3 regions of the Blautia sp. BCRC 81119 genome follow, and region 2 is predicted to be linked to each of the others. Evidence: predicted binding sites of a transcription regulator. Region 2 holds the regulator's gene; each other region holds the start of a gene.
What was found. The regulator HrcA, encoded in region 2, represses chaperone genes, less so after heat shock. The targets are predictions, from matches to a motif close to TGTTAGCACTCNNNNNNNNNGAGTGCTAACA.
Positions count from the first base shown of each region.

Region 1: DMI82_RS08500 (Hsp20/alpha crystallin family protein) is a predicted target of HrcA. The motif match lies at 1,507-1,537, and genes of this name have one in related genera.
Region 3: groES (co-chaperone GroES) is a predicted target of HrcA. The motif match lies at 1,017-1,047, and genes of this name have one in related genera.

Region 1 is NZ_QJHD01000011.1:70,346-72,621, reverse strand. It holds gene DMI82_RS08505 (nucleoside hydrolase) at 1-515, opposite strand, end outside; gene DMI82_RS08500 (Hsp20/alpha crystallin family protein) at 919-1,356, opposite strand; gene DMI82_RS08490 (YibE/F family protein) at 1,775-2,276, opposite strand, start outside.
Region 2 is NZ_QJHD01000004.1:65,465-67,740, forward strand. It holds gene dnaK (molecular chaperone DnaK) at 1-9, opposite strand, end outside; gene grpE (nucleotide exchange factor GrpE) at 63-698, opposite strand; gene hrcA (heat-inducible transcriptional repressor HrcA) at 717-1,760, opposite strand; gene DMI82_RS03510 (ABC transporter substrate-binding protein) at 1,937-2,276, opposite strand, start outside.
Region 3 is NZ_QJHD01000019.1:61,407-63,682, forward strand. It holds gene groL (chaperonin GroEL) at 1-648, opposite strand, end outside; gene groES (co-chaperone GroES) at 696-980, opposite strand; gene codY (GTP-sensing pleiotropic transcriptional regulator CodY) at 1,278-2,063, opposite strand; gene topA (type I DNA topoisomerase) at 2,210-2,276, opposite strand, start outside.

The DNA of each region.
Region 1 (2,276 bases), on a different contig from region 2:
TAGATGTTGAATTCCGCTGCCGGTGTGATGTTTCCGCCTTTTGCTGCGCCGCCTGTAAAAACAATTTTTCTGATCTTATTCTTTATTTCAGGAAAAACCTTCAACAGAAGTGCAAGATTAGTCATTGGTGCAGTTTCGATCATTACTACCTGCTCGCCCTCCGGAATGGCATTCAGAATGTCACGGATAAAAAGCACTGCATTGTCAGAAGCAGCCTCTGATTTTGCTTCCGGCAGTACGCAATGGCCAAGCCCTGTCTCTCCGTGGAATTCTTCCGCATGAATTGCCGCTTTCACAAGAGGACGGTCCTGGCCTCCTGCCACCGGAACCTTCAGTCCGTAAAAATCCACCAGCTCCAGTGCATTTTGGGTCACTCTTTCTATCCTGGTACTTCCTGCAGATGTCGTCACTGCAAGCAGCTCCAGTTCATCCTGATGTGCTGCCGCATATGCCAGTGCGATCCCGTCATCGATTCCGGGATCACAGTCCATGATAACCTTGATCTTATCTCCCATATATTCACCTCTGTAAAAACTCTTTCCCCAATTTTATAGTATTGCCGAATTTCCGCTGTTTACCTGTTCCAAGTATAACAGAGTGAGGAAAGAGTGTAAAGTTAATCAGAATTCGTTACTGTTCACTCCGTTCTCAGCAACACGCTTCGCGGAATATTACCAGTAAACAGTAATCAGAATTCACCTCTGTACTTCAGGCTGAAACGTAAAGAACCCCTCTGCCGGACATTGGCAGAGGGGTGGAAAAAAGGGGGTTATATTCATTTATATAAACAAATGCAATGTGCAATTTGGAGCTTTAATATTGCAATATCCGTTTGGGTTGTTCCGGATATTGTTATTATGCTATATCCCATCACCCGGAGCTTGCAATCCAGTACCGGGGCTTCACAATAAATGCTGATCAATCAATAGAAACAAATTTCTTCTCTTCTGCTTCTTTCTTGGTTTCTTCCTTCGGGAAGGTTACATGAAGGATTCCGTTCTCATATTTCGCATGGATATCTTCATGCTTAATGCTCGAGCCTACATAAAAGCTTCTGTTGCAGGTTCCTGTATAACGTTCTCTACGAACATATTTACCTTTATCATCCTTCTCGTCCTTCTTCTCTTCTCTGGTTGCCTGAATGTTCAGATAACCATTCTTCAGCTGGATCTTCACATCCTCTTTCTTAAATCCCGGAAGATCAATCTCCAGTTCATAATTGCCATCTACATCACGGATATCTGTCTTCATCATATCCTTCACCTGAGGATAAGCATTGGCAGCTGCCTGACGGCCTGTCGGATATCCCATAAAATCATCAAATAAATCTTCTCCGAAAATACTTGGCATTAACATAACTCATTCCTCCTGATCTATATTCGCTGCGTGCTGCGCAGGCGTTTTTAATTTACTGTTTCTGAAAACATCTGCAAATTCTGTAAGAACTTTCTCCGGAAGATTTCTTTTTTCTCTCTTCCTTTGTTCTGTATGTACTATAACACGCATTATTAGCACTGTCAAGAGGCGAGTGCTAATTTCACACTTTCTTCACATTTTCCGTAATTTTACGATCCATTTTTCCGATACATATGTCTGAAGCGCCGAAGATAGAAGGACTCCCAGGATCAGAAATGGAACTGCCTGTAAAAGCACTCCCATAAATACATAAATATAATAACTGCTTTCATAAAAGAGAGCCCACGTCTGCTGAATACAGGAAAGAACATCTGTATCGGGACCATGGATTCCGTATTCAGTGCAGTGGAGATATGCTTCATGAGATCTGTCGAATAATACATCTGATCGATACCGGGACGGTAATAAGGCAGGCTACCACACCAGATAGCATGACTGCAACATCCTGGAATAGGAACTGGGAATTAAGAATGATCTCCAGGCTATATTGCTGTGTCTGAATGTATGAAAACAATAAAATAGTTCCTCCAAGATAGGCAAACAGCAGCGTATTTACCGTTGTACCGATAATTTCTTTCCCAACCTGATAGCCGGAAGCTGTAAGCTCTTTCGCTGTCAGACTGTTTTTATGAGTCCAGACTTCATATACAGAAGATGTTACAGATAATGCTGTATCGATAACAGCCCCAAGAGTACTGAAAACAGTTACAAATATTCCTACATGAAGCATGTTAATATGAAGGTCCGTACTGTAATAGTACATAAAATCGTCTTCCGAAATCTGCAGCTCATTTAACCCGTAACTTCCTGATCTCCATGTGATAATATAAATCGGAATAAACAAAAGTAACATTACCAGC
Region 2 (2,276 bases):
CTTTCCCATGATTTTTTCCTCCTGTTTTAGTCTGTATCTGTTAAAATAAAGTTTGTTGTCAGTTAGTTCGCAACCTTCACCATACTGTGGCGTACTACGAAATCCTTGTAGGTGTAACCCTTCTGGAATTCTTCCACCACGATGTTCTCTCCAACCTCTTCATCCTCCACATGCATCACTGCATTATGGAAATCCGGGTTGAATTCCTTTCCCACTGCTTCGATCGGCTTCACACCAAGCTCATCCAGTGTTGTGGTAAGCTGCTTGTAGATCATTTTCATTCCATCTGCAAAAGCATCGCCTTCCTGTGCCTGTGCAAGACCTCTTTCGAAGTTATCCACAACCGGCAGGATCTTTTCAACGATTTCTTTTGCTCCGATGATGTACATGCTGGATTTTTCTTTTTCCGTTCTTTTACGGAAATTATCAAATTCAGCCATGGTACGCTTCAGGCGATCGGTAAGTTCCTCCACCTTCTGCTCAGATTTATCTTTTTTCTTCTTTCCGAAGAAGGAAGTTTTTGATTTTTCTTCTTTTTTATCCTCTGAGGCAGCTTCTTCGCCTGGAGTATTATTTTCTTCCTCCGGCAGATCTTCTCCCTCCGGTGTCAGGTTTTCTTCTTCCTGATCTCCGTCAGTTACGGGGATTTCCTTCTCCGCTTCCTGCTCTTCGGATGTTTTCTTTGTTTCCTCCGACACTTTTTTTCTACCGCCTTTCTAAGTTTTCTTCTTTTTCAAAACGTCATCCAGATGATTCTTCAGTTCCTTCAGACTGTCCACTACATTCTCATAATCCATTCGTTTGGGACCGATGATCCCGATGGTTCCGTACATTCCGTCTCCCAGTTCATATCTGGCAGTTACAATGCTGCAGTCCTTCATGGTCTGGATTGGCATCTCATCACCGATGTAAACCTGAATTCCTGTATTCTCTCCATCTGACATCTGTTCTTTTACAAGATCGGCAAGTTCATGCTTCTCCTCAAATGCGGAGATCAGCTCCGTTGCCTTCTCTTTATCGGCAAGCTCCGGATACTTGAAAATGTTAGTTGCACCTGAAGTATAGATCTCCATATCTTCCTCTTCCACATGAATGGTGGCTGCCACTGCATCCAGAACCGTTGCCACCACACCGCTGTGGCTGCCTGCCTGTTCCTTCAGTCTGGCGATCATCCCAAGGTTGATATCCTGGATTGGAATCCCATTGAGATTGGTGTTAAGAAGAAGATTCAGTTTCAGGATCGTCTGGTCGTCCATTTCCTCATCCAGATTGATGATCTGGTTCCGGACTGTGTTGTTGTCACTGACAACCACTGCCACAAGCTGAAGCTCGCTCATCCTCGACAGCTGGATGAACTTGACCTTGTTGCCGCTGTACTGCGGAACGGAAACCATGGTAGCATAGTTGGTATTGGAAGCAAGAACCTTCGCAACCTTCTTAAGCACCTTATCCATCTTATCTGTCTTCTCAATGATCAGATCTCGCAGCTCTGCGACCTCCGCTTCCTTCTCCTTCATCAACTCATTGACGTAAAGTCTGTAGCCCTTATCTGAAGGAATCCTTCCTGCTGAGGTATGAGGCTGGACGATATAGCCCATATCTGTCAGGTCTGACATTTCATTTCGGATCGTTGCGGAACTGACATTGAGATCCGCATACTTGGAAATGGTCCTGGAACCAACCGGTTCTCCGGTTTCCATATAGGTCTTGATGATTGCTTTTAAGATTTTTTGCTTGCGCTCATTCAACACCTCTTCCATGAATCCATCTCCTTTCCTTTTTATTCTTTCCTGACGGATGTTGATTCTTTTTTTACATCTGTTAGCACTCATTTTAGTGGAGTGCTAACATCTACAGTCTTTAAGATATCACCATGTAAAATATTTGTCAATATGTTTTGAAAAAAAGTTCTTATTTTTTCAAAACAAAAAAAGCATCAGTACGATGCTTTTTTGTAATACTGGTCTATGCAGTTCTGTGCCCCGGCAAAAAATTCCGCTTCTGTTTTCTGTCCCAGCATATATTTCTGAAATTCCGTTCCCATGGACGAAACGGCTTCTATGGAATCGGCACACAGTGGTCTTGCTTTCAGCTTATAATCTTTCAGATATTGCCGGATCATTTCAATGCCATCCAGATCAAAATTCTTATCCTCGATCACATCCAGTCTTGCCGGACACATTTTTATCAGCTGTCCGTAATTTTTACTGGCCTCATATCCGGACACATACTGAAGGAACTTCAGAGCTGCTTCTTTATGATCAGAATTTTTATTC
Region 3 (2,276 bases), on a different contig from region 2:
CGGATCATCAAGAGTTGCCTCCATTTTCTCCATATCTGTGGACATGTATGCGGAAATATATCCACGGTCAAACTGCATACCTTCTACAAGGTCAAGCTCTGTATGCATGGTCTTGGACTCCTCAACAGTGATAACACCGTCTTTGGAAACTTTCTCCATAGCATCAGCAACAAGCTGTCCAACCTGCTCATCACTTGCAGAGATTGCTGCTACGTTAGCGATCTGCTCTTTGCCGTTGATTGCCTGGCTCATGTTCTTGATCGCTTCTACTGCAACATCTGTTGCTTTTTTCATACCTTTTCTGAGGATGATCGGGTTGGCACCTGCTGCCAGGTTCTTCATTCCCTCATGAACCATTGCCTGAGCAAGTACAGTCGCTGTTGTAGTACCATCACCTGCTACATCGTTTGTCTTGGATGCAACTTCCTTGATGATCTGAGCACCCATGTTCTCGAATCCGTCCTCAAGCTCGATCTCTTTTGCGATGGAAACACCATCGTTTGTGATAAGCGGAGCACCGAAAGATTTGTCAAGTACTACGTTTCTTCCTTTCGGTCCAAGTGTTACTCTTACTGTATCTGCAAGTTTATTTACACCAGCTTCAAGTGCTGCTCTTGCTTCTGCGCCATATTTAATTTCTTTTGCCATGATAAAATGACCTCCTATTTATATTGATATACGATAAGATGTTTATATTATTTAATAACTGCCAGGATATCTTCCTGTTTTACAATGATGTAATCCGTACCATCCATCTTAACTTCTGTTCCTGCATATTTGGAGTAAATAACAGTGTTTCCGACTTCTACTTCCATCTTTACTTCTTTGCCATTTACAACTCCGCCAGGACCAACTGCGATAACTTCTGCCTGCTGTGGTTTCTCCTGTGCCTGTCCCGGAAGTACGATTCCGGATGCTGTTGTCTCTTCTGCTTCAACCTGTTTTAATACTACTCTGTCGCCTAAAGGTACTAACTTCATGATCTATGTTCCTCCTTTATAAGTTTCATCTTCGTCTGCTAGCACTCACTTTATACGAGTGCTAATCACTATGGCTATATTAGTGAATTTCACATATTTTCGCAACCCTTTTAAGATATGGTTTTTCTATATTATTCTGGTTTTATCTCTTTTATGCTCTTGTTTTCTCTTGTTTTCTTAATTTCATTATTTATTTTAATTTTATGAAACAGACAAAAAAGAGACTCCCACGCTAGCGGGAAGTCTCTTTTGTCACGTTCTTTATCTTATATCAAGCATCTGACAGTGCTGATCACATTATGCCTTCTTGCTTCTCTGTGCTTTTATCTCCTCAAGCTCATCAAAGATCACTTCATTAAGAACTTTAATGTAAGTTCCCTTCATACCGGATGAACGGGATTCGATCACACCTGCACTCTCGAATTTACGCAGTGCATTTACGATCACGGATCTGGTGATACCTACACGGTCAGCGATCTTGCTGGCAACCAGGATACCCTCATCCCCATCCAGCTCATCAAAAATATGGATGATCGCCTCAAGTTCTGAGAAGGACAGTGTACTGAATGCCGATTTAACGATCTGCTGTTTTCTGTCTTCTTCTGCGTTCTCGTCATGAACCGCACGCATCATTTCCAGGCCAACAACTGTTGTACCATACTCGCTGACGATAATATCCTCAATATCATAGGGATGATCATTGCGGTACATGAATAACGTTCCCAGTCTCTCACCTGCAATATCGATCGGATTCACGATTCCCTGATAATTTCCGGGTACATGCTCAAAGCCAAGTGTCTGGAGATTGACATTCTCCTTTGTGGAAAGAACACCAAGAAATCTCTCATTCAATAACGGGTCGATATGTCCGCCGATCTTGTCATCGATCAGCTCTGTGATCTCATCCACACCCGGGCAGATACTGACTCCCAGAACCTTACCTTTCTTACTGAGTACCAGGATATTGGAACTTAAGGTTTCCATGAGCACCTGGCAAATGTCGTTAAACACTACCTTGCTTGAGCTGCTGTTATGCAGAAGCTTATTGATTTTTCTAGTTTTATCTAGCAACTGAACGCTCATTTTTCCTCCTTTCACTTTCGTACCTTGAAAGAAATCGTTTTTCTAGTCTAATATTACACGTTATTCTGGAAATTTACAAGACATTTTTATATTTTTTTTATTTTTAACGGGATTTTCTGAAAATTAATAGAAAAGCATTTATTCAATCAATCTTCATCTTTTGGTTTTTGTTCCACATATCCGCAGGTTTCCTGGCTGCAAACCAGCTTATTT